Regions from separate parts of the Wukongibacter baidiensis genome, predicted to be linked through region 1. Evidence: a T-box and tRNA genes for the amino acid it is inferred to sense, from the RefSeq annotation. Region 1 holds a T-box; the other holds one or more tRNA genes.
What was found. A T-box is a leader RNA that pairs with one kind of tRNA and senses whether it is charged. The one in region 1 lies ahead of argS (arginine--tRNA ligase), so its partner is inferred to be a tRNA-Arg.
Positions count from the first base shown of each region.

Region 2: it encodes a tRNA-Arg, which carries the amino acid that the T-box ahead of argS (arginine--tRNA ligase) is inferred to sense. The anticodon was not compared.

Region 1 covers NZ_CP138202.1:2,979,969-2,994,620, reverse strand. Annotated here, with positions in the region: gene R9X47_RS13655 (permease) at 1-220, opposite strand, end outside; gene R9X47_RS13650 (winged helix-turn-helix transcriptional regulator) at 370-720, shown strand; gene argS (arginine--tRNA ligase) at 847-2,613, opposite strand; T-box leader at 2,676-2,989, opposite strand; gene R9X47_RS13640 (PadR family transcriptional regulator) at 3,267-3,599, shown strand; gene R9X47_RS13635 (ABC transporter ATP-binding protein) at 3,583-4,200, shown strand; gene R9X47_RS13630 (ABC transporter permease) at 4,205-4,978, shown strand; gene R9X47_RS13625 (LacI family DNA-binding transcriptional regulator) at 5,296-6,288, shown strand; gene R9X47_RS13620 (sugar ABC transporter substrate-binding protein) at 6,447-7,481, shown strand; gene R9X47_RS13615 (sugar ABC transporter ATP-binding protein) at 7,693-9,195, shown strand; gene R9X47_RS13610 (ABC transporter permease) at 9,186-10,163, shown strand; gene R9X47_RS13605 (sugar phosphate isomerase/epimerase family protein) at 10,207-11,136, shown strand; gene R9X47_RS13600 (Gfo/Idh/MocA family protein) at 11,154-12,188, shown strand; gene R9X47_RS13595 (SagB/ThcOx family dehydrogenase) at 12,380-13,234, opposite strand; gene R9X47_RS13590 (MFS transporter) at 13,478-14,652, opposite strand, start outside.
Region 2 covers NZ_CP138202.1:5,751,496-5,766,147, reverse strand. Annotated here, with positions in the region: gene thiI (tRNA uracil 4-sulfurtransferase ThiI) at 1-378, opposite strand, end outside; gene R9X47_RS26350 (cysteine desulfurase family protein) at 383-1,546, opposite strand; gene thyX (FAD-dependent thymidylate synthase) at 1,931-2,704, opposite strand; gene R9X47_RS26340 (hypothetical protein) at 2,855-3,061, opposite strand; gene R9X47_RS26335 (asparaginase) at 3,234-4,229, shown strand; gene R9X47_RS26330 (HD-GYP domain-containing protein) at 4,341-5,375, opposite strand; gene R9X47_RS26325 (nucleoside recognition domain-containing protein) at 5,557-6,006, opposite strand; gene R9X47_RS26320 (nucleoside recognition domain-containing protein) at 6,024-6,443, opposite strand; gene R9X47_RS26315 (ribonuclease H-like domain-containing protein) at 6,637-7,662, shown strand; tRNA gene R9X47_RS26310 (tRNA-Phe) at 7,741-7,816, opposite strand; tRNA gene R9X47_RS26305 (tRNA-Asp) at 7,821-7,897, opposite strand; tRNA gene R9X47_RS26300 (tRNA-Ile) at 7,939-8,015, opposite strand; tRNA gene R9X47_RS26295 (tRNA-Pro) at 8,081-8,157, opposite strand; tRNA gene R9X47_RS26290 (tRNA-Trp) at 8,166-8,241, opposite strand; tRNA gene R9X47_RS26285 (tRNA-Ile) at 8,268-8,344, opposite strand; tRNA gene R9X47_RS26280 (tRNA-Ser) at 8,351-8,443, opposite strand; tRNA gene R9X47_RS26275 (tRNA-Ser) at 8,450-8,538, opposite strand; tRNA gene R9X47_RS26270 (tRNA-Lys) at 8,546-8,621, opposite strand; tRNA gene R9X47_RS26265 (tRNA-Gln) at 8,722-8,797, opposite strand; tRNA gene R9X47_RS26260 (tRNA-Arg) at 8,809-8,885, opposite strand; tRNA gene R9X47_RS26255 (tRNA-Gly) at 8,901-8,974, opposite strand; tRNA gene R9X47_RS26250 (tRNA-Tyr) at 8,997-9,081, opposite strand; tRNA gene R9X47_RS26245 (tRNA-Asp) at 9,105-9,181, opposite strand; tRNA gene R9X47_RS26240 (tRNA-Val) at 9,218-9,293, opposite strand; tRNA gene R9X47_RS26235 (tRNA-Glu) at 9,326-9,400, opposite strand; tRNA gene R9X47_RS26230 (tRNA-Met) at 9,405-9,480, opposite strand; tRNA gene R9X47_RS26225 (tRNA-Leu) at 9,506-9,594, opposite strand; tRNA gene R9X47_RS26220 (tRNA-Asn) at 9,601-9,675, opposite strand; rRNA gene rrf (5S ribosomal RNA) at 9,682-9,798, opposite strand; tRNA gene R9X47_RS26210 (tRNA-Phe) at 10,002-10,077, opposite strand; tRNA gene R9X47_RS26205 (tRNA-Asp) at 10,083-10,159, opposite strand; tRNA gene R9X47_RS26200 (tRNA-Pro) at 10,182-10,258, opposite strand; tRNA gene R9X47_RS26195 (tRNA-Lys) at 10,300-10,375, opposite strand; tRNA gene R9X47_RS26190 (tRNA-Arg) at 10,381-10,457, opposite strand; tRNA gene R9X47_RS26185 (tRNA-Leu) at 10,466-10,549, opposite strand; tRNA gene R9X47_RS26180 (tRNA-Tyr) at 10,556-10,640, opposite strand; tRNA gene R9X47_RS26175 (tRNA-Asp) at 10,664-10,740, opposite strand; tRNA gene R9X47_RS26170 (tRNA-Glu) at 10,778-10,852, opposite strand; tRNA gene R9X47_RS26165 (tRNA-Met) at 10,857-10,932, opposite strand; tRNA gene R9X47_RS26160 (tRNA-Leu) at 10,958-11,046, opposite strand; rRNA gene R9X47_RS26155 (23S ribosomal RNA) at 11,136-14,194, opposite strand; rRNA gene R9X47_RS26150 (16S ribosomal RNA) at 14,353-14,652, opposite strand, start outside.

The sequences.
Region 1 (14,652 bases):
TAGAGCATGAACAAAATGGAGTTATTGCGCCTAATGCTGCTCCAAGTATGTTCTGAAGACCTCTATGAGGTTTTGTCAAAACATTTTTTATCGTTTCCTTTGAAATATATCTTTGAAGTAGTGCCACTAGAAAACTTATTCCAATAAATAATGCAATAAGTTCTCCCATAATAAGCTTAAAGAAATCTAAAGCAACTGTAAGATTGTTTACTTGAAACATTAGTATGACCTCCTCTGTATTTGATTTTTTCTGTTTACAGGTTTATTATAAATAATATAGGTTAAAATAAAAGTACGCACTTTAAAGTTATTAGTTACTTATTGGATATTACTATCAATTTAGAACCTAGTGAAATGGAGGAGTCTGACATGGATAAAAATAATAAAAAAATTGAAGATCTAACTCTTTCAGAATGTGGAATAGAATTCACACTATCTATTATGGGAGGGAAATGGAAACCATTAATACTTTGGTTCTTGGCAAAAAATGGTATAAAAAGATATGGGGAAATCAGAAGGTTTATACCTTCAGTTACTAATAAAATGTTAAGTCAGCAATTAAAGGAATTAGCAAATGATGAGCTAATACATAGAAAGGACTATAAGGTAATACCACCGAAGGTAGAGTATAGCATAACAGAAAAAGGCAAAACCTTGGTTCCGTTATTAGATTTTATGTGTGCTTGGGGATATGAACACAGAGATGATATTAAGAAATAGCATCAAAAAAGAGAGTTAAACAATTATTTTGTTAACTCTCTTTCTGGCAATTATAATTTTCACTTACCCATATAATCTTACAGATATATTTTGGCTTTGGAGATGAACCATTTGTTTTGAGGCATTCTACATCTTATCTAAAGAATCAATACCTAATAAATAAAGGCATTTTTCAAGAACCTTGATATTCATATTTAATAAATTTAACCAAGAAGCTTTCTGCTCTGCATTCTCTTCCTTTAGAATGATTGTCTCATGATAAAAGCGATTAAATAGATTACTTATCTCGAAAATATATTCACAGATTTTACTTGGAGCATTATCACTATAGGAGCTTTCTATCATACTATTAAATTCTATCAATTTCAAAAGGATGTCTCGTTCTGTGATGCTTCGTGGAGATAGTATTTTACCCGATTTTTTCCAAAACTCTGGCTCTACCTTGTTTAATATAGACTTCATTCTTACAATAGTATATTGAATGTATGGGCCAGTCTTACCTTGGAAATTTGCAAATCTATCGATATCAAAAATGTAATCCTTCGTGGATTGATTAGACAGATCTCCATACTTCAATGCAGCCAATCCAACCTTAATGGAAATATCATCTACAGTTTCTGAATCATATTGAGACTGGCTATTAATCAGCTTAGCTTTCACGCTATTTCTAAGGATGTCAATAAGGTCCTCAAGCTTCATGATACCACCTTCACGGGTTTTGAAGGGCTTTCCATCCTTACCGTTCATTGTGCCAAATCCAATAAAATCGAGCTTTAAATCTTCAGAAGCAATATTGGATTTTTTAGCACATCGAAAAACCTGCTCAAAATGCAATCCTTGTCTTTTGTCTACTACATAAATGATTTCATCAACATCATATTCCTTTACACGTTGGTAGATAGTTGTTAAATCTGTAGTACTGTAAAGTGCTGCCCCATCGGATTTTAAAACAATAAAAGGTGGTATGGTTTTTTTATCACTTTCTTCTTCAACTGGTACAATTAATGCACCTTTGCTTGTTTCTGTAAGGCCTTGTCTTTTCAAATGGTCTACAACCTTCGGAATATCCGCTTGGCAATCACTCTCACCCTTCCAAAGATCAAACTCTACATTGAGTTTACCATAGTTTTTCTTTAGATCTTCAACGGAAACTTCGAGAATGTGACGCCATAATGCAAAATAACCCCTTCTACCTTCCTGTAACTCCGCCGTAGCTAATCTAGCTGCTTCCATAACCTCAGGATTTTCCTTGGCGTTCTTACTTCCCGTTGGATAGATTTCTGAAAGCTCATCTATAGTAAATGGAGGTTCTATAGGATAATCGCCACTATAGGACTCATCGAAGTAGGGGAGTTCAGGCTTTCTTGATTTAAGCTCTGTGATTACCATTCCAATCTGTAGGCCCCAATCGCCTAAATGAACATCGCCAATTACCCTATGACCCTTAAAGCGTTTTATACGTTTTATACTTTCACCAATTATTGCGGCCCTCAAATGCCCAACATGTAAGGGTTTCGCAACATTAGCACCACCATAATCTACTATAATAGTCTTAGGTTCGTTGGCTTGTGAGCATCCCAAATGATCATCATGATACATTTCATTTGCGTAGTTTATAATAAAATCATCTTTTAAGACTATGTTTATAAATCCGGGATTAACAACGATAATTTCTTCAAAGCAATTGATATCATCTATAGCATTAACTACATCGTTTGCAATCTGAAAGGGAGCTTTTTTGTATTCCCTTGCAGCAGCCAACGCTCCATTACACTGGTACTGACAAAGATCTGGTCGATTTGATAACGTAACGGTACCATACCTTTCGTCATATCCAGCCTTCTTAAAACCTTCCTTTAGAATTTCAGATAAGACAACAACCATCATTTTCAAAATAAACACCCTTTCTATATTTATTATCCTGAATTATTAATCCAATAAAAAAACCGCCTCAAAAAAGAGACGGGATATATCCGTGGTACCACTCTAATTGACTATGATTCATTAATCATAAGTCCACTTAAGACCCTTAACGTGGGCAACGTTTTTTCTTACTGAGATATGCAACATTAGAACTAAAAATATTCTGCAGAAAATAATGAAGGCTTCAACATTCTTTCAAAGAATATTTTCACATTAAAGTTGCCATATACTTTTTCAGAAAAACTCCTCCGAGGCTCTCTTCCTTTTTAACAATCTTATGGGCTCACACCAATCCCCACTCGCTAAAAGACATTATAAAAAGTACTCTTCTCTTCTCAGGATTTAAATATATATTAACAGATATACTATAATAAACTTTTATAATTGTCAACGGTAAGTTTTCAAACTATAAAAGTAAATATGCGAGATAAACAACTTTAAGGTATAGTAAATTGAAAAGAAAAAATGTAAAAGCGTTCATTGTTTACTTTCCAATTTATTTTAAATGTTAATGCTGTTTATCTATAATTGACAGTTTATATATTTATTGATATGATAATATCATAGGATGATATCGTAACGCGATATCGATATGCGATATTCTTGAAAGGAGGGAAATAACTATGAAAGACAAAATATTGAGAAAGCTGTTTTTAGGATTTATACAGATACACATACTTTACCACGCTAAAAAAGAGGCTATATACGGCACATGGATGATGAAAGAGTTAGAGGAGCATGGGTATAAGATCAGCCCTGGAACCCTATATCCATTATTGAACAGAATGGAAAGGGAAGGTTTATTATATAAAACGGAAAAAAATGTTGATGGAAGAATAATAAAGTTTTACGAGATAACTGAATTAGGAGAAGAGGTTTTAATGGAAGCAAGAAAAAAAGCTGCTGAGTTGACACATGAAGTTGAAGAAGAGAGGGATAATGTTGATTCGATTTAAGGATATAAATTTAAGTTTTAAGGATAAGGTAGTATTTCAAAACTTTAATATGGAGGTTAGTAAAGGTGAAAAGGTGCTTTTAAGTGCTCCCTCTGGTAAGGGTAAATCCACATTGTTTAAGTTACTTTTAGGTTTTCAGAAGTTTGACGGAGGAGAAATACTATTTGAGAATAAGAAGTTAGAAAAAAATAGTCTTGCATATTTTCGTAGGAATATAGGTTATGTAAGCCAAGATGTGGATCTAATGAATAAAAAGATTTGGGATTTGCTCCTTGAGATTTTTTCCTATAAATATAACAAACATATAGAAATTACTAAGGAGAAATTCCTGGGTCTTACTCAATATTTTGATCTTCCAGCAGATATTATGGAAAAAGAAGTAAGGCAACTTTCAGGAGGGGAAAGACAGAGGTTAGGTTTAATCATATGTATACTCTTGGATAGAGAAGTGTGGCTCTTAGATGAAGTTACCTCTGGATTGGATAAGGATATGAAGGAGAAGGTAGTGGATTATATTTTGAAACAGGATAAGACGATGCTAATAATCTCCCATGATAAGATTTGGAGCAAAAATGATATCGTTAAAATAGAGGAGTGGTAGATATATGAATGCAGCAGGAATTTCTTACTTATCTATGGCAAGCTTGATTTTTCTAATAGTACCAATGGTTATAATTAATTATAAGTTAAATCTAGGTATAACGAAGAAGATATTTTATGCCATAGGCAGAATGGCGATACAACTTAGCTTAGTTGGTATTTTTCTTCAATATATTTTTGACATTAACAATCCTTTAATAAACTTTTGTTACCTAGCACTTATGATAGCTGTGGCAAGCTTTTCGGCGGTTAAATCCTGTAAACTTGATATAAGAAAATTTATCATTCCGTTATTTTTAGCCTTTATAGTTCCCAATATAGTTGTACTATTGTTCTTTAACACCTTTGTTATAAGACTAGACAACCTATTTAGTGCTCAATATATGATAACTATTGGCGGAATGTTACTGGGGAATAGTTTAGGCGGAAATATAGTATGTATAAATAATTTCTATAATGGAATAAGACAAAATAAAAATGAGTACTTGTACTCTTTGAGTCTGAATGCTAATAAAATCGAGGCTCTAACGCCTTACTTTAAAAATGCCGTGCTATCTTCGATAAACCCTACAATTGCATCAATAGAAACCATGGGTTTAGTGGCTCTACCTGGAATGATGACAGGACAGATATTAGGTGGTGCAATACCGATAACTGCAATAAAATATCAGATAGCTATAATGGTGGCTATTTTAATAGCAAGATACTTTAGCGCAACCTTATCAATATTGTTTACTGCTCATAATGCCTTTGATGATTACGATATTTTGATAGTGTAGAAATAAAAAATTCTGGGACTATACTCATAAGTAGAATCTATGAGATAGTCCCTTATCTTTTGAAATCTAATGTAATCCATTACAAAAAACTTCTTATGAAATAGTACTTTATAATTGACAAAGAAAAAAATGGAAGATATAATTAAAATGTAATCCGTTACAAATGTAAGCGATTCTGTATAGAAATAGGAATCGTTATTATATTTATAAAATATGTAATCCATTACATTGAATGAAGGTGATCCCCTATAAGTTAAGGAATCACCACTATATATAGGATTTATGTAATCCGTTACATTTCGAGGAGGAAAGTAGACATGATTACTATAGAAAAGGTTGCAAAAGAAGCGGGAGTATCGGTTGCTACGGTTTCAAGAGTTTTAAATAAAAGTAACTCAGTTGCTACTAAGACAAGAATAAAGGTTGAAGAAGTAATTAAGAGGTTAAATTATGAGCCGAATATGTTAGGAAGAAATCTAAGAAGATCGGAGAGTAGAATGATATTAGCCCTCTTACCGAGTATTTCAAATCCTTTTTACACTTTGATTATCGATGGAATAGAAGATGTTGCCAGAAAATCAGGCTATAGTGTATTACTTTGTCAGACTGATTCTAATCCAGAAAGGGAGACAGTTTATTTTAATATGTTGAAGCACCGATTAGCAGATGGGTTAATTTCATTAGACCCGACGGTTGATATAGAACTACTCAGGGATGTTGCTAAAAATTATCCTATAATTCAATCCTGCGAATTTTCCGAGGAATTAGATATTCCCTATGTTACAATAGATAATTTTACAGCAGGATATAAAGCAGTAAAGCATTTAATATCCATTGGAAGAAAGAAAATTGCACTTGTTAATTCTGATAAAAAGTTCATGTATGCAAGATTAAGACATGAGGGATACGAAAAGGCTTTAGATGAAGCGGGAATAGAGTATAGAGCCGAATATGTAATCAATGGTGAGAATGATTTTGAATCGGGACAAAGAGCAATGAGACAGTTGCTAGAATTAGAAGACAAACCCGATGCTGTTTTCTTAGTATCTGATATATTAGCCATTGGCGCAATAAAAACCATAAAGGAAAGCGGTTTAACAGTGCCCGATGACATCGCAATTGTAGGCTTTGATAATATACAATTTGCAAATATGATGAATCCATCTATTACTACTATAGCACAGCCAATGTACGAGATAGGTTGTCAATCGTGTAGGATGCTGATAGAAAAAATACAAAATAAAGAGAAACATATCGATAATACTGTAATGGACTTCGAGTTGATCATTAGAGAATCTACTATGAAATAACAATCACTATCTTGACTTACAGAGTATTAATTAAATTAACAAAATTAAAGGTTGTTAAGAGATTCCAAGTTCAAGGCGCGCTGAAACTGGAGATTATTAATAGCCTAAGGGGATTTATAATACTCTTGTAATAAAACAAAGGTGTGGAGGGGAATTTAATGAGAAAATTAGTAGTGCTAATATTATCGGTGGCATTAGTATTTTCGCTAGCAGGATGTGGGGGAGAACAGCCAGCGGCGGATACTAGCAGTAAAGGTGAAGCTACTAAGGTTTTAGGGGTAGTAATGCCTAATGCGACCCATGGCTTCCTAGGTGAAAGTATTAAACATGCGGAAGCTGCAACAAAACTGTATGCAGAGAAGTATGGATTTGAGTACAAGTTTTTGACTTCGGCTGAAGCCTCAGAGCAAAATAATCAATTAGATACTTTAATCAATGAAAAGGTTGATTGTATTGTACTATGGCCTCATAATGGTGATGAATTGAGATCTGGAGCTCAAAATGTTATGGATGCAGGAATTCCTCTTGTAGTGTATGACAGGCTAATTACTGACTTCAAACCGACAATGGAAGTAATGGGTGATAATTTCACAATCGGAGAAGAGACTGGGAAGTATTTGAATGAATACTTTGCTGACGAGTTATCAAAGGGAAAGGTGAACATATTAGAGTTTAAAGGCGATAACTCAACTGTGCCACAACAACGTTCCGATGGTTTTAGTAAGACTGCTGATAAAAATATAGTGGTAGTTCAACAATTTAGTACAGGATGGCAAAGGGCTAAGGCACAAGAACAAATGGAAACATTCTTAACAACAAGTAGTGTGGAGGAAATTGAGGATATAAAAGCAGTTTTTACCCATGATGATGAGGTTGTATTGGGAGTATTAGATGCAATAACAAGCTATAATGGTCCTGCAAAGCTTGATATTAAACTAGCTACAGGTGTTGGTGGACGTAGAGAAAACTTAGATACTTTCAAATCCTATAAAGAAGAATATGGTATTGACCAAGTTACATACCTTTTCTCTCCTACTATGGTAAGGGATGCCGTTGAATATGGCGCGAAGATAATCAAGGGTGAGGAATTTTCAGGATTATACTTAATTGATACCCTTGAAATTGATCTTAAAAATGAGCAAGAATTTAGAAAGTCTGAAATCTATAAAATTAGATACGAGAGTGGTTTATAGGATATCGAAAAGGGGGGCTCAGAATGGCGAATTTCTGCGTTATTTGAAATATTCACCGACTTGGCACGTACGTCAGTACTAGCCAAACCGTTGAAATTTCAAAACCTTGAACTTCACTCATTCTGAAACACCCCGGGGCTGTACTCATAAGAAATCCTTATGAGACAGCCCCAACTATTTAATATTATTAATTTAGGAAGGAAGCCGAAATATGTTATTGCATATGGAGAATATAGTAAAAAAGTTCGGTCCCATCACAGCACTTAATAATGTCTCTCTAGAAGTTGAAAAGTCAGAGATACATGGCCTTATGGGAGAGAATGGTGCTGGAAAGTCAACCTTGATGAATATCTTGGCCGGTGCAATACAGCCTACCTCTGGAGAAATATATTTCGATGAAGAGATTGTAAATAACATGACAACAGTAAAGGCAACTTCTATGGGAATAAGGTTTATTCATCAGGAGCTTAATGTTGTAAATGATTTAAAGGTATTCGAAAACCTATTTTTAGGAGAGGAATTAGTAACTAAGTTTGGGATGCTCGATAAAAAAACTATGATTGAAAAATCAATAGAGGTATTTAAAAGAATGCAAATTGATATTGATCCATTGGAAGAGGTTGGAGAACTGGATACATCAAGAAAGCAGTTAGTTGAAATTGCAAAATCCCTACTATTTAAATCCAGATTAATTATTATGGATGAACCTACTACGGCCCTTACAAATAAAGAAATTGAAAATCTATTTAAGATAATGAGAAAGCTTAAGGAGGAAGGCGTGAGTTTTATTTATATTTCCCATAAGATGCCTGAAATCTTTGAAATATGTGATAAATATACTGTTTTGAGGGATGGAAGATTCATTGAAACGGGGGATTTAAAGGATATAAATGAAGAGAAGGCTACGGAGCTTTTAGTTGGTAGAAGTATCACCAGTGAGATAAGGGTAGAACAAAGAACATCTGAGGATGTGGTTTTAGAGGTTGATGAACTATGCTGTGAGCCATTTTTCTCTGACATAAGCTTTAAGCTACACAAGGGCGAAGTTATAGCCATCACAGGACTCCACGGCGATGGAAGAGGAGAGCTGTCGGAGGTATTATTTGGAGCCCGGAAAAGTACAGGTGGAAAAGTGGTACTCAACAATAAAGAGTTAAACCTCTCAAATATCAAGAATGTTATGAAACAAGGAGTTGGAATGGTTCCACGTAATAGGAAGGAAAGATCTATTATAAAGGATATGAGCATAAAGGATAATTTATCAATAGCCCATTTTGCGACTGGACATGGGAAATTTTTCATAGATAAAAGTGAAGAATTAAATAGGTTTAACAAAAACCAAAGAATCACAGGTATAAAAGTAGGGAGTCCAGATGATTTGATTACATCCTTAAGTGGTGGAAATCAGCAAAAAGTTATAATTGCTCGTTGGCTGGAGATAGATGCTGAGGTGTATATTTTAGATAACCCGACCCAAGGAATTGATGTAGGTGCGAAGTTTGAGATTTATAAACTAATTAACAAATTAGCCAAAGAGGGAAAAAGTATTATTATATTCAGTGCTGAATTTCCTGAAATACATAAGGTTGCCAATAGGTGTTTTGTAATGTACAAGGGAAGGGTCAATGCAGAATTAAGTAGAGATAAGTTATCAGAAGTAAATGTGATGTACTATGCAACAGGATCTAATTTGGAGGGGTTGAAATGTGTATAGAGAATCTGAAGAAGGGTAGAGGACGAGTAAGATTTAAACGAATATATGCAGAATATACTTATATATTTTCATTTATTGGTCTTGTAATTATTGCAGCTATAACTAACGATAATTTTTTGACTTATTCAAATTTATCTACTTTAATTATGCAGTCAGCAATTAAAGGAATCATAGCCCTAGGAATGACATTAGTTATAATCTCAGGACAAATTGATCTTTCTGTAGGATCAACTACTGCTCTAGTTGCCGGTTTAGGAGTAGTAGTACTCAATAGCACTCAAAGTATTTTGCTGATGCTTTTGTTCTGCATTATATTTGGAACGGCACTAGGTATGATTAATGGTCTTTTAATTACTAAGGGTAAGATAGCAGCATTTATTGTAACCCTAGCAACAATGAGCGCATATCGATCTATTATTGTCCAACTAGGTCAAGGAGGGCCATTTAATGTGAGCAGTGAGATGTATAAAAAATTTAGAATTATTGCTGTTGGAAATATTTTAAAAATACCTAATCTAGCAATAATCTTTATCCTTATTACAGCTACAGTAGCAATAATTATGAGTAAAACCAAGTTCGGAAGATACGTATATGCCGTTGGTTCCAATGAAAATGCCGCTAGGCTTACGGGAATAAATATAGATAAAATAAAAATCATGTGCTTTTCAATCACTGGATTGCTGACAGGTATCTCAGCTTTCCTGTTATCTTCTAGACTTACATCGATAACCGCACCTAATGCTGGGATGTCCTTTGAACTCGATGCCATTGCAGCAGTTGCCATTGGCGGCACGGCCATGAGTGGTGGTAGAGGAAAGATCCTTGGGACCTTCCTAGGAATAATTATGCTTCAAATGATAGAAGGAATATTAATTGCTGCTAAGATTCCTCCATTCTTAACAGGGTTAGTTAAAGGGATAATAATTATTTTAGCAGTATTACTTCAAAGAAAAAAGGACAGTAAGTAATAGTCCGATTTCAACAGAAATTTTAAGGGGGTTGTTTGGAGATATGAAACTTGGATTCTTAACTGGAGCCCTAGGGAATATGTCCCTATGGGATAAAATTGATTGGGCAAAGGAAAATGGGTTTGACTGTATCGAAGTTTCCTGTTGGCCAAGGATTAATACAAGGGATTACTCAGCATGTGATATAGATGTTGATAATTTTGATGAAAGGTACGCCACTGAAATACTAGATTATATCAATGAAAGAGATATTTCTATATCATCACTAGCCTACTATGATAATAATCTTCATGAGGATATAGAAATTAGAGAAAGATACATTAATCATCTAAAAAAGGTTATAGATGCTGCTTCAATGCTAAGGGTTGAATTAGTGGGAACCTTTATCGGTAGAAATAGTCAGCTTAGCATAGAAGATAACTTTCTACTGTTTAAAGAAGTTTTTAAAGATATATTAGACTATGCAGCAGATCGGAATGTGAAAATTATGATTGAAAACTGTCCTATGCCCTGTTGGGATAGGGATGGCTTAGCTGGTACAATCTCATATTCTCCAGAATTATGGAAGGAGATGTTCGCCGTTCTTCCAAATAATAACTTTGGACTTAACTTTGACCCATCTCATTTAGTATGGTTGCAGGTTGACTATATTAGAGCGCTTAAAGAGTTTAAAGATAGGATTTTTCACATACATGCAAAGGATACTAAATTAATAGAGCAAGATATCGGATATTACAGTATTTATGGAAAGAAGCTTGGAAAGAGGGACCCTTTTGACATCGGATGGGTTGAAGCTAAATTACCGGGAGCAGGGGATGTAAAGTGGAAAGAGTTTTTCAATACTCTAGATGAGATTGGATATGACGGGGTAATTAGTATTGAGCACGAAGATTTAGAATATGAAGGAACAGAGAAAAAGCTTAAGGAAGGTATCTTATTAGGAAAGAAAAACCTCGATAAATTTATGAAATAATAAATAGGAGTGATAATATGACTGTTAGAGTTGGAATAATCGGATGTGGGTCAATTGCACGGTTTAGGCATGGGCCGGAGTATAGTGCAAATCCTAATGTTGAAATCGCTGGTTTTTACGATCCTAATAGGCATAGGGCAGAGGCCTTAGCTAAAATATATGGTGGTAAGGTATATGACGATTATATGGATCTAATAAATGATAAAAGTATAGATGCAATTAGTGATTGCTCAACCAATGAAATGCATCATGTTATATCATCGGCAGCTTTACAAAATGATAAAAATGTATTATGCGAGAAACCAATGGCAACAACCGTTGAAAATGCAGAAAAAATCCTAGAGGCTAAAAAGAATTCTAAGGGTATTTTGATGATAGGCCATAATCAAAGGTTAACTTCTGCCCATATGAAGGTTAAGGAGCTAATAAATAGCGGAGAACTAGGAAAGGTCTTGACCTTTAGCACGGTTTTTGGTCATAAAGGACCGGAGTATTGGGGGACTGATAAGAGTAAAAATACCTGGTTTTTCAATAAAAATAGATCGGTACTTGGTGTTGCAGGAGATCTAGGTATACATAAGGTTGATTTACTGAGATTTCTATTGGATGATGAAATTGTTCAGGTAAGTGCAATGGAAGGTAGTTTAGATAAAAAGGATCCAGAAGGAAATCCTATTTCGGTGGCAGATAATATGGTGTGCCTACTTAAAACTGAAAAGGGAAGCTTCGGAACAGCAGCCTTTAGCTGGTCATATTATGGAGATGAAGACAATAGCACCGTTATATATTGCGAAAAAGGAATTATCAAGATATATGCAGATAAGGACTTCCAGATTGTTGTTAATAAATTTGGTGAGGAGATAATCAACTACAAATTAGAAGCAATTCAGTCTAACGATAATCAAACATCTACAGGAATAATTGATGAGTTTGTAGACAGCATTATCGAAAAGAGACAGCCGATTATTACAGGTGAAGATGGTATTAGAGCTCTACAGATAATAGAGGCAGCGGTAGAATCTGCAAGGACTGGTAAGGTTATTACTTTATAAAATATATATCATCTAAACCCTAAAGGATGTATAAAATAATTAATTTAATAACAATCCTCTCTTATTATAAAGCAGTTATCTGATTTCCGATAGATAGCTGCTTTTGTAATAAAGAGGAACCCCTGTCCATGAAGTAACTCTGGAAGGGGTATTCTTATATCTCTACAGAATCTTTTTATATTTAATTAAGCTTATTTGTAAAAATCGGGGTTCTCTCGAACATCGGGATATCTATCAAGCCAATTTTTCTCTTCCGGTATAACATGGCCAACCGATGCACATAAAACTGTAAATTCATCTTTTCCATCGACATTTATAAGTTCATCGGCTTTGTTTTGATAATAACCACCAATAGCACAACATCCGCAGCCCAAAGCTTCTGATGCTAAATAGAGCTGATGGGATATGTGGCCTAAATCAAGCAGCATACCTTTATGTGAAGTTTCTTCGTATATCCACTCACCACGGTATGGGAGGCATGCCCAGAAGAAAACCACTCCTGCCTTGGCAGTATAACTCTGATTTTGACTAGGATTAGTAAATACATCGGATACCTTTTCTGGGAGGTTTTCTACGTTTTTTAAGAGAGCAAGTTGATGTGTTAAAGGTAAGTATCTCCATATACCATTTTCAATTCCTGACACGTTATTAATAGCGAGATAAGTTTCATATGAATTTACACAACCACCAACTGCCAGTGGGCGTAGATAGTTTCTACCTGAGCCGTCCCTGAGATACTTCCGATAACCACCAATTATCTTTTTTACACTCTGAGTACACCATAGCAAGAAAGCTAATTCAAATAAAGACATTGGAGTTTCTGAATATTTGCGTCTGCTTATTCTGGTTGATATGCATTCAAAATAATCAGCCTTTGGTGCATTTTCTGAATGGATCTCTGGTAAATCAATAATTACTGAGTCTTCTCGTATGGCCTTCTGAAATGGTGGTTGGGGAAATCCATTTGCAATATCGGCTGTAGCCTTCCGGTCAACATCGCCAATTTTAGATTTCATAAACTCTCGATTGGTAGAATAAAGATTCATTCTGTTACCCCTCTCTCATATTGTAGTATAATATTACTTTAAAGGAATATTATGTAAAGAACAAGACTGTTTTTTTTACTGAGCAAATGATATAATATAGTTATAAGGTAGTTTTATTTTTCTAAAGAGACATATTTTAGACAAATAAAAACAGGTCAGAAATGACCTGTTTTTATTATATATATATTTCAATTTAAGGAGGAATTGCCTAAGAATAAGTATAAAATTCAAATCTTGTATATTTTATTCCTTTATATCATAATTAATTAAATCTCTAACAGGTTTTACAAATGCTAAAATAGTAAATAACGTTAAAATTATTACATTCCCAAGGGCGATTATTATATCTATTGAAATAAATTCAGCTAAGATACCACCGGTGGCCATTCCAAGGGGAATCAGCGACGAGGATAATGTTCTTCTAAAACCGAAAACCTTTCCCCTCATATCTGTAGGTACTGCAGCCTGTAGACTAGATTGAAGTATAGAGTTTAGCAAAGCTACAGAGAAACCATTAATAAATAGCAACAGCACGATGATAGGAAAGTTTGGAATAAAGGGAAGTGGACCCATGACAAGGGTACTGATAATGCCACCACAAATAAAAAGTCGTGACTTTTTCATTTTTTTAAGATCAATAATTGAAAGTATTAGGAATCCAGCAAACATTCCACCTAGAGAAAAGCCCATTGCGACTCCGTATTTCTCAGGTCCAAGGTATTCCTTTACATTAAAAAGAGGAAGAAGTAAAGTTATCCCCATGAGTGCAAAAAAATTCAAAAATGCAATTGTAATATAAAGGTATTTTAGTCCAGTAAAATTCCTAACATAATTAAATCCAGATTTTAGATCATCTATAAAATTTATATCCTTGATATCCCTTTGGTTATTGGGGATTTTAATGAAAATTTCAGTACATGCAGAAAAAATATAACTTATGCCATTTATTAAAAACATAAGAGGTGCACCTAAGTGTAGGTATAAAAATCCTCCAGCAGTCTTTCCAACTATGCTTGTACCTGTGGTAACCATAGAAATCGATGAGTTAGCCTTAACTAGTTTATCACCTGGAACTATATCGGGTATAGATGATTGTACAGCAGGATTGAAGAAAGAGCCGCAGACACCTAATATGATTCCTCCAACTAATACCATCCAGATTTCAATAAAGTTCATTAGTGCAGCAATACCAACAAAGGTTATAGCAATACCCCTAACAATATCAGCGATGATGAGTATTGTTTTACGATTGTGTCTATCAACATAGGTTCCTGCAATAGGAGATAAAAATACCCGAGGAATAACTGCTGCTGCCATTAAAATTCCCATTAACCCTGTTGAACCGGTTTTTGCTAGTATCCAAAATCCTAATGCAATGTCATAGACAGAATCTCCAAAGGCAGATACCAATTGTCCTT
Region 2 (14,652 bases), 2.8 Mb from region 1:
TGAAATTTCAGGTGATTTCATATGGAACTTTTTGTTACCGCGTTTTGATTCTACCTTAAATGTTTTGACACCATCTTCTTCAATACACTCTCTGGCATGTTCTAAAGCTACTTCGCATATTTTATCTATGTCTGCTTCAAAAATATATGCTACACTTACTGAAACTATACCAAACACCTTTGTAACTACTTCAATTATCTCATCTACATCCTGTCCTTCTAGATCTACATAAACTCTACCATGGGCCTTATATGGCTTTATATCTCCTATACTTTTTAAAGCCTTTCTGATGTTTTTCAAAAGAGTATTTTCAAAGTATGGTCTGTTCAATCCCTTTAAACTTATCTCTCCATATCTTACTATTAGTACCTTTTCCATATTATCATCTCCTAGCAATGACTTTTCTTAAATCTTCAACGATATATTTTAACTTATCAATCGTATAATCAATCTCTTCCACTGTGTTATGAGGGCTTAAGCTAAATCTTATAGCCCCTTCCATCTGATCCTCAGTAAGGGCCATTTCCTTCAAAACATGACTAAAGGCTTTCTTTTTATTAGAAGAGCATGCAGAGCCTGTTGAAACGTATATCCCTTCTTGCTCTAACGTATGTAATAAGACCTCACCTCTGATTCCTTCAAAGGATATATTTAATATATGGGGAGCAGTCCCTTCTAAAGAGTCTCCATTTACTTTTACTTGTTGCAAATTATTCTGAATACCATTTAGCAGTCTTATCTTTAATTCATTCATCTTCTTAGTATTGGATTCAAAATCCTTCTTCACCCATTCAGCAGCTACTCCTAAGCCAAGAATTCCAGGAACATTTTCAGTACCTGATCTAAGTCCTAATTCTTGATTTCCTCCAAAAATCATTGACTTTATTTTGATACCCTTTTTCACATATAATGCTCCAATTCCCTTTGGTCCATGAATCTTGTGTCCGCTTATAGACATTAAATCAATATTTTGCTTCTTTACATTAAGCTTTATTTTTCCAAAGGCTTGTATAGCATCAACATGAAGTAGGGGTTTATTTTTTCTACTGTTAATAACTTTAGTCACTTCTGATATGGGCTGTATTGCTCCCACTTCATTATTTACATACATTATACTTATTAAAACGGTTTCATCTCTTAAGACATTTTTTAACTCATCTATGCTTATTTGACCATTCTTATCTACACTTAAGTAAGAGACTTCATATCCGCTTTCTTCTAATGCATTAAATACATTTAATACCGATGGGTGTTCAATTTTGGTAGTAATTATATGGTTTCCCTTTCGCTTGTTACCCTCTAATACTCCTAAAATAGCAAGGTTATTCGATTCTGTTCCTCCTGAGGTAAAGTAAACTTCTCCTTCGCCGGCTCCTATGGCCTTTGCCACTTGTTTTCTAGCTCTTTTAATCAGCTTTTCTATTTCAACACCTTTACGATGAAGTGAAGAGGGGTTACCATAATCTTCTCTCATTGATTTCACCATAATATCAATTACCTCTTCATTTGGCCTTGTAGTAGCACCATTATCTAAGTAAGCTTCCATTTCAAACACTCCTACCACATTTTTCTTTCCATATTCTATCTTACCCAATAGTTTTTGTAAAGATAGGGCTTGTATTCAGATATTTTTTTGTCCTGTTTATAAAAAGGAGTGCCTCAAAATGACGAACTACTACATTATTTGAAATTTTATCAATTTGACATATACGTAAGCATTAGCAAACCAGACAAATTTCAAAACCTTTAGCTCCATTCATTTTGAAACACCCCAGTGTATGAACTTAAGAGATATCCTTAAAACAAAGTCTTTTATAAAGATTCTCAAAGTTGACTTTGTTGAAATACATAACGGAAATTATATCTATCCACAATTTTGAGAAGTTTATAATTTCCTATGTATTATAAGATAGCCTCACTTAAATCCATATTATAAACTATTAAACTTATCTCTGATTTCCTTTATCTTTCCACAAGTCATATTTCCCTCTGGACATGGTTTATTTAAACAGTTAGGTCCAGCATACTTAAATAGGGTTGGAGCTGCTTTTTTTACCTGTTTAACCATCTCTGTTGCTAATTCCCTTATCTCCCACTGAGCTCTATTGCAGCATCTATGTTTAAAGAAATTGAAAAGTGCCCTAGCATTCATAGTAAATACTATCTTAGTCTCACATGCATTTGGAAAAACATATCTAGCATCTTCGATAGATTTCTTTTCCGCTAGTCTCTTTGCATCTTTATCGCTATATCCCTCTTCTTTATATGTGTTATAATGCTTGTCCAAAAGTATCTCTACTAACTCGTCATAGTACCTTTGATCGTTCTCCATAGCTTCAATGAATTTTTCTTTAGCCTCTGGAATACATTCAATAGCTGGAGGGATTATATATTCAAATTGGTCAAGCTTAACATATCTCTGTGATTGCTGTGAATATGAACATCCTATTCTATGTCTTACTAATTGATGGGTTAATACCCTACTAATACCTTCAACGCCAAAGGTAAAACTAACATGTTCTATTGGTGACTCATGACCTATGCCCATCAACATAGCTAAAAATTTCTCAGTATTTTCATCTGTTAATTTGTCTTCTATTTTATCTACTCCCACCGATGAATAGCAAAGTTTAGCTGCCGAAGCTACTAGCTTTTCTGCATCAGGCGTGTATCTTAAAAGATTTACCTTTAGTTTTGACTCCATTTTTTTCCTCCTAAATTCTTTTCTACATCTTAAGCCAGATTATTCATTAAAAATTCAAAACTTTACTGTCATCGTTCCAACTTTTCAAGAATAATTCAGTTCTATAATTTTTTTTCTACATAATTATACCATAAATTTTATCCCTATTAGCTATGCAAAAAATCTAAACATATATTTTTTATTCATTGGTCCTATTTTATTGAACTCCACCCCTAATTCATCCAATATTTTCCTTTGAAAATATCCTTTTTTTGAAATTCTTAATATTTTTTCACTTTTTTGCGACTTTTTCTTGCATTTGATGTCGAATTTTGTTATAATTTTTTTGTGGTTATCCCCCTGGAAAACCTCAATCATATAATCTCTATTCCCAATACCCCTAGCAAAAGATTTACCAAAAGGTAGATCTTTTGCTCTTTTTTGTAGAAAATTTCCCTTCTAAGATATTAATATATATTAATACCATTTTTCCTTTTTAAATGTTATTATATAATAATAATACTTGTAATATATGCCTAGGAGGGGAATTATGTCTAATAAAAAAGTAGCTGTCATTTTTACTGGTGGAACAATATCTATGAAAATAGACCCTAGAATTTCTGCTGCTATTCCCGCTTTATCTAGTGAAGAAATTATGTCTATGGTAACAAACATAGATAAGTTTGCGGATATAGAAATAGTAAATTTTGAAAGAATACCTGGCCCCCATATGACACCAAACAAGATGATAGAATTATCAAGGCTGATAAAGAAATTAGTTGAACGAGTAGATATTGATGGAGTTGTAGTAACCCATGGTACAGATACTCTAGAAGAAACAGCCTTCTTGTTAGATTTAAATATATCTTCAGATAAACCTATAGTTATTGCTGGAGCTATGAGAAACGGTTCTGAACTGGGCTACGACGGTCCAAGCAATTTAGCCTCAGCTATATGTACTGTAATTTCAGATCAAGCAAAGGGTAAGGGAGTTCTTGTGGTTATGAATAATGAAGTAAATGCCGCAAGTGAAGTCACAAAAACCCATACTCTCAGTCTTGACACCTTTAAGTCCCTAGAATTTGGGCCATTAGGTATAGTAGACAATGATGAGGTTATATTCTATAGGAATATTGTAAAACATCATCATATAGATACAGACAATATAGAAGAAAATGTGTACCTTATTAAAACTTATGCTGGAATAGATTCTACCCTAGTAGATTTTTGTGTTGAAAAAGGGGCTAAGGGTATTATTGTTGAAGCAATGGGTAGAGGTAATATTCCTCCTGAAATGGTTAGTGGTATAGAAAATGCAATATTAAAGGGAGTAAAGATAGTTTTAGTTTCAAGATGTCCTATGGGGAGAGTTCTCGATTCCTACGGCTACGAAGGTGGAGGAAAAAAATTGAGAGACCTAGGTGTGATTTTTGGCGGCAGTCTCAATGGACAAAAAGCACGAGTAAAGTTAATGTTAGCTCTTTCAATTACTGATGATCACCAGAAGATTAAAAATATATTCGAGAAAGGTTTTTATACGAAGTAAGAGGATATAATATTATTTTCTCATATCTAAGAATATTTCTTGAGCATAAAAAAGCTACTGAAAAGACATTAATTGACTTTTCCAGTAGCTTTCTTTATATCATTCATTTTTTTATATTACATCAACAATCTCGTATTGGTAGTTTTGAGATAGATCGATAAACCCTTCTGGCGTTTTGACCAAGGGTCTAGTTGGATTATATTTGTTAACTAATATAACTGTTCCTATCTGATTATCATTTAATTTTACTATATTCCCAACATAAAATTGAAATATATTTTTTAAAAATGTATTGGCTATAACGGGATCAAGTGGTCCAAAGCTGTCTTGAAAAATGAGTTCAGCAACCCTAAATGGACAAATTTTATTCTTATAAACTCTCTTTGAGGTCATGGCGTCATATACATCTGCTACGGCTATTATTTTTCCATACATGTGAATTCTATTGCCATATAGGCCTAATGGATAACCCTTACCATCTACCCTCTCATGGTGTTCAAGTGCTCCAAGTATGACGTTTTCATTTATACCTGAAGTATTTTTTAAAATATCATATCCATAATCTGCATGTTTCTTCATAATTGCATATTCTTCATCTGTAAGCTTCCCTGGCTTATTTAGGATTTCATTTGGAATACGGCTTTTTCCAATATCATGTAGTAGTCCGGCCATAGCTAGATCATAAAGTTCATTCTTAGAAAATCCCATCCATTTACCAATCATAGTAGCTATTAGAGATACATTTATAGAGTGTTTATATGTATATTCATCATTCATTTCTATCTGCCTAAGTCGTCCTAGTACATTATTACTTTTTGTAATCTCATCGACTAATGATTTGAGAGAATCATCAAATTCATTAACTATTAGCTTCTTGCCTACTTTTACATTGAAAAATATATCTTTAAAATTACTAACCGTCTTTTGATATTCTGAGTTTAACTTATTATCAACTATAACAATCTCTTCCTGATCATCTACATCGTCAACCACATAGACATATTGAACATCTAATTTTTTTAGTCCCTTTATGACTTTTTCAGAAAGTATGGCTCCACTTGCAAAGTACAAAGCTCCGAACCTTCCATATATATCTTCAGCAAGTAACATTCCATCTTGAAGTTCATCAACTTGTAACAATTTCACGATACTTCCCCCTAAATTCCTTCTATCTATCTATGTTATTATTAGTATTCATACCCAATTATCATTTCAATTCTTCATTTTTATTGAAAATCATTCCTATTAGCTATATGTTTTTTAGAAAAAAGTACATGTGTTTATTTTTTTAATAAAACCATCTTCTCTCCATAGGTCTTACTTTAAATTATTCTTCATACACAGGTAATTTCTTAGAAATTAATACAGTTAGTATTAAAGCCGTTATCAAGCGCACTGAAAGTAAAAAGAATCCGTTTGCTCCAATAGCAACAAAAATCAAACTATCTTCAATAACCGCATGACAACAGACTAAAAAAATACTGATAAGGATTAAGCTTCTTTTATCTAAATTACCTTCCTTAGCACTTTGGATTATAACCCCTGCTCCATAGGCTAGTCCAAATACTAATCCAATAGCCAATGGAAAAGCTGATTCCTTTGATACCCCCATCCATTTAGTTATCGGCTTACAAAACTCTGAAATTTTATCAAGTATATTTAAATCCTTAGCAATTTCCATTACAATCATCAAAGGAAATACTATTATAGCTATATTTAAAACAGATTTTAATCCTCCAAGTATTCCTTCTGATATTATTGTAGTTACATCAAGCATATGTAATTCCCTCCAAATTAAATCACTATATTAAGTATTAACCCAGATATAACAGCTAAGCCAATTCTTATTACTAGTACAACCATAACACTAACTCCCATTTTTTTGCTAACAGCTGTTTCAACCGGTAGAGTGTGTGAGAATGATAGCATAACTGCAATAATGGTTATTTGCTTTGCCGTTAATGTTATAGATGCTATTGCCCCTATGGCAGCATAAATATTAAGCACATTTCCTAAAACCAAAGGAACTGCAGCTTCCCCTGGCAAACCAAAGACCTTCATTAAAGGTTGAAAAACGGAAGCAATGTAATCTAAAACATGGGTATGCTTAAATACTGTTACAGCAAAATATACAGGTATTATAACTTTTGCTAGTTCCACTACGGTGTTAAATCCATTTTTAGTGCCTCTTTTAATAGTATCAACGGTAACCATCTAATCCTCCTATTTTGCAAATATATTAAGTCGAGATATTATCTCAACCTAGGTATTGTTTCGACTGTAGTGTTATATATTCTACAAATTTTTCACTTCTCCTCCTCTATCAATAAAATATCTATGGCATATCCTATCATTTCTTTGACGTTTTGATGTATAATATATAGATACAGCTACAGGAGGTATTGCAATGGATATAATTGAAAATACAATGAAAAATTCTTTTCTCATTCCTAATATTTTATCTGAAACTCTTGCACATAAGAGATTTGTTTTATTTGACATCGAGACTACTGGTTTAAGTTCAAACTATAATAAAGTTATTCTAATTGGGATTCTATATATTGAAAACGGAAACATTATCATTAAACAATTTTTTTGTAACAATTCTAGTGAAGAATTAGAATTGCTCGAGGCTTTTATTGATTCTTTTCAAAGCTTTGATTTCTATATTACATTTAATGGTGGAAATTTTGATGTACCTTTCTTAAATAAACGTTTTGCTAAGCATAACTTAAATTATAGAATTGACCCATACTTAAATTTTGACCTATATAAAGTAGTAAGAAAAAATAAAGATATGTTAGGTTTGAATAATTGTAAACTAAAAACTATAGAAAAGTATTTAGGAATTGATAGAGAAGATACGATAGATGGTGGTGAAAGTGTTAGGTTATTCAAAAAGTATGAACATACTGGTGATGAAGATCTAAAAAGAAAAATATTATTGCATAACTACGAAGACATATTGCATCTTTTACCCACACTTAATATATTAAGCTTTATCGATAGGAATAAAGTCTTTGCCTATATGCCTAAGGAATTTTTGCTTGATAAGGGTCTAAAAATGAGAGTGGTTGATTACAAGACAAATAAGGATTTTTTATCAGTATCTGGTAACTTTTATGGACTTTTAAAGCAAGATTTTGTCTCTTATAATCGTGGCTATGATTTTATTTTTTTAAAAGATACTAATGAGTTTAGATTAAAAATCCCTTTGTTAAATGTTAATACTCAAAATGGTCAATTGTATTCTTTTATCAATTTAAATGAGCTCCACTACACAAAATCTACCCTGTCTGAAATGAGTAATAAGGAAAGGTTAAAGTACTTAGTTAAAGTTGACAATGAGATAAAGGATCATAATATTTATAATTTTATAGAGGAGTTTTCTTTGTTGATACTCAAGGAGGTATATATGAGCCAAGGTTTATAGTAAGCTTCTCATCTTAACTTATATGAAATGTTAAATGAAAAAATAAAAAACCTATATGCATTTGCATATAGGTTTTATTGGTGCCCAGAGGCGGAATCGAACCACCGACACGGGGATTTTCAGTCCCCTGCTCTACCGACTGAGCTATCTGGGCATAATGGCGATCCAGAAGGGACTCGAACCCTCGACCTCTAGCGTGACAGGCTAGCGTTCTAGCCAACTGAACTACTGGACCATATTTTATTAGATCATAGCTTCTTGATACTAATTTTTGCTTGGTGGGCTTAAGTGGACTTGAACCACCGACCTCACGCTTATCAGGCGTGCGCTCTAACCAGCTGAGCTATAAGCCCATAATAAAAAAGTCTCTTATAAAGACTTTATAGAAAGAAACTATAATTTTCTATGCGTTATAAAATGGTCGGGGTGGCAGGATTTGAACCCGCGACCCTCTGGTCCCAAACCAGATGCGCTACCAAACTGCGCTACACCCCGATTATGTATGGCAGGGGTAGCAGGACTTGAACCCACGACATACGGTTTTGGAGACCGTCGTTCTACCAACTGAACTATACCCCTAAAATACAAATAAAATTTTGCTAACTTGGTGGGCCTTCAGGGATTCGAACCCCGGACCTGCCGGTTATGAGCCGGACGCTCTGACCAACTGAGCTAAAGGCCCAAGTTATGGCGGAGAAAGCGGGATTCGAACCCGCGCGCCGGTAAACCCGACCTAACGGTTTAGCAAACCGTCCTCTTCAGCCTACTTGAGTACTTCTCCATAATTTGGCGGAGGAGGTGGGATTCGAACCCACGGCCCCTTGCGGAGTCACTGGTTTTCAAGACCAGCTCCTTAAGCCACTCGGACACCCCTCCAGATTGTTGGTGACCCATCCGCGACTCGAACGCGGGACACCCTGATTAAAAGTCAGGTGCTCTACCGACTGAGCTAATGGGTCATAACACTAACTAACTTTAAGGTATTCAAATTAATAAAAAATGTAGAAACGTCATTATTTTATTAATTTAATACAATTTTAAGTGTTAGTTATGTATCTTTGGCTGGGGATACAGGACTCGAACCTGTGAATGACGGAGTCAAAGTCCGTTGCCTTACCGACTTGGCTAATCCCCAACATTTTATAATGGCGTGCCCACAGGGATTCGAACCCCGGACACACGGCTTAGAAGGCCGTTGCTCTATCCAGCTGAGCTATGGGCACATATTTTTTGTAAATTGGAGCGGGTGAAGGGGATCGAACCCTCGCAACCGGCTTGGAAGGCCGGGGCTCTACCACTGAGCTACACCCGCATATAATATGAAATTGCTTTAATGGTGGAGGGAACTGGATTCGAACCAGTGTAGACTCAGTCAACGGATTTACAGTCCGCCCCCTTTAGCCACTCGGGCATCCCTCCAAGGCAAGTACTAATTTTAAAATTGGCGATCCAGAAGGGACTCGAACCCTCGACCTCTAGCGTGACAGGCTAGCGTTCTAGCCAACTGAACTACTGGACCGTATTTTAAAGTTTATTTGCTCATGAGCAAATAACTTGGTGGGCGCAACAGGACTTGAACCTGTGACCCCCTGCTTGTAAGGCAGGTGCTCTCCCAGCTGAGCTATGCGCCCAAGTCAGCTTCTAATTACTAGAAGCTAATTATTGGTGACCCCTAGGGGACTCGAACCCCTGTTACCGCCGTGAAAGGGCGGTGTCTTAACCGCTTGACCAAGGGGCCAAAATGGTTGCGGGGACAGGACTTGAACCTGCGACCTCCGGGTTATGAGCCCGACGAGCTACCAACTGCTCCACCCCGCGTCGATATTTATATATATTTTGTTGATGGTGCCGGGGACCGGAATCGAACCGGTACGGTCTTTAAGGACCGCAGGATTTTAAGTCCTGTGCGTCTGCCAGTTCCGCCACCCCGGCATATATTGGCTCCAGAGGTGAGATTCGAACTCACAGCCTACCGGTTAACAGCCGGTTGCTCCACCATTGAGCTACTCTGGAATATCAAACCGGCAACGACTTACTCTCCCAGGCGGCTGCCCGCCAAGTACCATCAGCGCTGAAGAGCTTAACTTCTGTGTTCGATATGGGAACAGGTGTATCCTCTTCGCTATTGTCACCGGATATATATGCTTCTCTTACATTTTATGAAGTTTATTTTGAGAACAAATCCAAAGTATCTCATTTGGAATTTTATGTTTCTTATTCTCTTCTTGTCAGCTATTGTTTTTCTTAGCGACAAAATATATGATACCATGTTTTCATCAAATTGTCAATGTTTTTTTGCTCATTTATTCTTTCAAAATTGAACTTACATAGCAATCTTATGGTGCCCAGAGGCGGAATCGAACCACCGACACGGGGATTTTCAGTCCCCTGCTCTACCGACTGAGCTATCTGGGCATATTTGGCGATCCAGAAGGGACTCGAACCCTCGACCTCTAGCGTGACAGGCTAGCGTTCTAGCCAACTGAACTACTGGACCATACTTTATTAGATTATAATAATGGTCGGGGTGGCAGGATTTGAACCCGCGACCCTCTGGTCCCAAACCAGATGCGCTACCAAACTGCGCTACACCCCGATTAAATACATATCTTATCTATCCATAAAGATAAATAAAACTGGTGACCCATCCGCGACTCGAACGCGGGACACCCTGATTAAAAGTCAGGTGCTCTACCGACTGAGCTAATGGGTCATATATGGCGTGCCCACAGGGATTCGAACCCCGGACACACGGCTTAGAAGGCCGTTGCTCTATCCAGCTGAGCTATGGGCACATGTATTTTGGTGCGGGTAGAGGGACTTGAACCCCCACGTACAAGACACTAGATCCTAAGTCTAGCGCGTCTGCCAATTCCGCCATACCCGCATATAATGGTGGAGGGAACTGGATTCGAACCAGTGTAGACTCAGTCAACGGATTTACAGTCCGCCCCCTTTAGCCACTCGGGCATCCCTCCAAGGCAAGTACTAATTTTAAAATTGGCGATCCAGAAGGGACTCGAACCCTCGACCTCTAGCGTGACAGGCTAGCGTTCTAGCCAACTGAACTACTGGACCGTATTTTAATAGTTTATTTGCACATCAGCAAATAACTTGGTGACCCCTAGGGGACTCGAACCCCTGTTACCGCCGTGAAAGGGCGGTGTCTTAACCGCTTGACCAAGGGGCCAAAATGGTTGCGGGGACAGGACTTGAACCTGCGACCTCCGGGTTATGAGCCCGACGAGCTACCAACTGCTCCACCCCGCGTCGATATTCATATATAATTTGTTGATGGTGCCGGGGACCGGAATCGAACCGGTACGGTCTTTAAGGACCGCAGGATTTTAAGTCCTGTGCGTCTGCCAGTTCCGCCACCCTGGCATATATTGGCTCCAAGCAAATAAATTACTTTAATTTTAAGCTAGAGATAATAAATCACTTTATTCTCTCAAAACTGAACAATGGAAAGTATGGTCAAGTCCTCGACCTATTAGTACCTATCAGCTAAAGACATTACTGCCCTTACACCTTAGGCCTATCAACCAGATAGTCTTTCTGGGGTCTTAATCCATAAATGGATGGGAAATCTTATCTTAAGGTGGGCTTCGCGCTTAGATGCCTTCAGCGCTTATCCCTTCCGTACATAGCTACTCAGCGGTGCTCCTGGCGGAACAACTGATGCACCAGAGGTACGTCCATCCCGGTCCTCTCGTACTAAGGACAGCTCCTCTCAAATTTCCTGCGCCCACAGCGGATAGGGACCGAACTGTCTCACGACGTTCTGAACCCAGCTCGCGTGCCTCTTTAATGGGCGAACAGCCCAACCCTTGGGACCTACTACAGCCCCAGGATGAGACGAGCCGACATCGAGGTGCCAAACCTCCCCGTCGATGTGGACTCTTGGGGGAGATAAGCCTGTTATCCCCGGGGTAGCTTTTATCCGTTGAGCGATGGCCCTTCCACTCGGAACCACCGGATCACTAAGCCCGACTTTCGTCCTTGCTCGACCTGTATGTCTCGCAATCAAGCTCCCTTCTGCCTTTGCACTCTTCGCGCGATTTCCAACCGCGCTGAGGGAACCTTTGGGCGCCTCCGTTACTTTTTGGGAGGCGACCGCCCCAGTCAAACTGCCCACCTGACAGTGTCCCAAGACCGGATCACGGTCTCTGGTTAGAACTTCAGTATTACAAGAGTGGTATCCCAACAACGACTCCGCACAAACTGGCGTCCATGCTTCTAAGTCTCCCACCTATCCTGTACATGCAATACCAAAATCCAGTGCCAAGCTACAGTAAAGCTCCACGGGGTCTTTCCGTCCTGCTGCGGGTAACCGGCATCTTTACCGGTACTACAATTTCACCGAGCCTACTGTTGAGACAGTGCCCAAATCGTTACGCCTTTCGTGCGGGTCGGAACTTACCCGACAAGGAATTTCGCTACCTTAGGACCGTTATAGTTACGGCCGCCGTTTACTGGGGCTTCGGTTCACAGCTTCGCATACGCTAACCACTTCCCTTAACCTTCCAGCACCGGGCAGGCGTCAGCCCCTATACATCATCTTTCGATTTAGCAGAGACCTGTGTTTTTGCTAAACAGTCGCTTGGGCCTATTCTCTGCGGCCACCTCGGGCTATTCACCCTAACGTGGCACCCCTTCTCCCTAAGTTACGGGGTCATTTTGCCGAGTTCCTTAACAGTAGTTATCTCGCTCGCCTTAGGATTCTCTCCTCACCTACCTGTGTCGGTTTACGGTACGGGCACCTTTTATCTCGGTAGAAGCTTTTCTTGTCAGTGTGGAATCAGCAAGTTCGCTACTTATTTTTCGCTCCTCATCACCTTTCAGGATTGCAAAGACGGATTTGCCTATCTCTGCTCCCTACGGGCTTGAACCCACTCAACCAACCGTGGGCTTTGCCTATCCTCCTGCGTCCCTCCATTCCTCAAACGATAAAGTGGTGGTACAGGAATCTTCACCTGTTGTCCATCGCCTACGACTTTCGTCCTCGGCTTAGGTCCCGACTTACCCTGAGCGGACGAGCCTTCCTCAGGAAACCTTAGGTTTTCGGCGGGTAGGATTCTCACCTACCTCTCGCTACTTATGCCAACATTCTCTCTTGTATAAAGTCCACTGCTCCTTACGGTACAGCTTCAGCCGATATACAATGCTCCCCTACCCCTGGAGTAGGATTAACACTAGCTTCACAGGTTTGAGCCTTTAGAAAATTTGGCCGAAGGCCCTTTCTAAATAACAGCGTAGCTGATGCCTTTCGGCTAAATCACTACCCTATTTTACTCTTCTATAAAGATACTGTTAATCCTACTCCAAGCCATAGCTTCGGTAACAGATTTGAGCCCCGGTAATTTTCGGCGCAGAGCCACTCGACTAGTGAGCTATTACGCACTCTTTAAATGAGTGGCTGCTTCTAAGCCAACATCCTAGTTGTCTAAGCAGCTCCACATCCTTTCCCACTTAATCTGTATTTAGGGACCTTAGCTGATGGTCTGGGCTGTTTCCCTCTCGACTACGAATCTTATCACCCGCAGTCTGACTCCCAGATAAAAGAATACGGCATTCGGAGTTTGATAGGCTTCGGTAGGCGGTGAAGCCCCCTAGGCCATTCAGTGCTCTACCTCCGTTTCTCTAAATCTGAGGCTAGCCCTAAAGCTATTTCGGGGAGAACCAGCTATCTCCGAGTTCGATTGGAATTTCTCCGCTATCCACAGGTCATCCGATAGCTTTTCAACGCTAAACGGTTCGGACCTCCACGAAATTTTACTTTCGCTTCATCCTGCCCATGGATAGGTCACCCGGTTTCGGGTCTACGGCATGCAACTAAATTCGCCCAGTTAAGACTCGCTTTCGCTGCGGCTCCAGACCAAAGGTCCTTAACCTTGCTGCATACCGTAACTCGTTGGCCCGTTCTACAAAAAGTACATGGTCGTTCATATAAAGAACTTCCACTGCTTGTAGACATAGGGTTTCAGGTTCTATTTCACTCCCCTCCCGGGGTTCTTTTCACCTTTCCCTCACGGTACTATCCTCTATCGGTCACCAGGTAGTATTTAGCCTTGGGAGGTGGTCCTCCCAGCTTCCCACAAGGTTTCACGTGCCTCGTGGTACTCTGGAGTAGTGCCAAGGATCTTCTTCTTTCACCTACAGGACTTTCACCTTCTGCGGTGGGCCTTTCCAGACCTCTTCGGTTAGAATACCTTCCTCTTTATGGCTCTATCCACAACCCCTAAAGCCGTAGCTCTAGGTTTGGGCTCTTCCCCTTTCGCTCGCCGCTACTGAGGGAATCGATTTTTCTTTCTCTTCCTCAGGGTACTTAGATGTTTCAGTTCCCCTGGTTGCCTCCAACTGCCTATGTATTCAGCAGAAGGTATCTAAGGTTTACTTAGATGGGTTTCCCCATTCGGAAATTCCCGGATCAAAGCTTGCTTGCAGCTACCCGAGACTTATCGCAGCTTACCACGTCCTTCGTCGGCTCCTGGTGCCAAGGCATTCACCCTATGCCCTTAATAACTTGACCATTATATTAGTCAATAAAACCTTTTTACAAAAGTTAAATTAACTCAGTGAAATTGCTTTTATAGCAATTCTGTTTCTCTCCATTGTTCAGTTTTCAAAGAACAAAATTTGAATGTCCTTAGACATTCAAAACTAAACAGTGTAAGGTTTTCTCCTTAGAAAGGAGGTGATCCAGCCGCACCTTCCGATACGGCTACCTTGTTACGACTTCACCCCAGTCATTGATTTCACCTTCGGCAGCTTCCTCTTAAAAAGTTAGATAGCTGACTTCGGGTGCCCCCAACTCCCATGGTGTGACGGGCGGTGTGTACAAGACCCGGGAACGCATTCACCGCGACATTCTGATCCGCGATTACTAGTAACTCCAACTTCATGTGGGCGAGTTGCAGCCCACAATCCGAACTGGGACTGGCTTTTTGGGATTCGCTCCAGATTACTCATTCGCTTCCCGTTGTACCA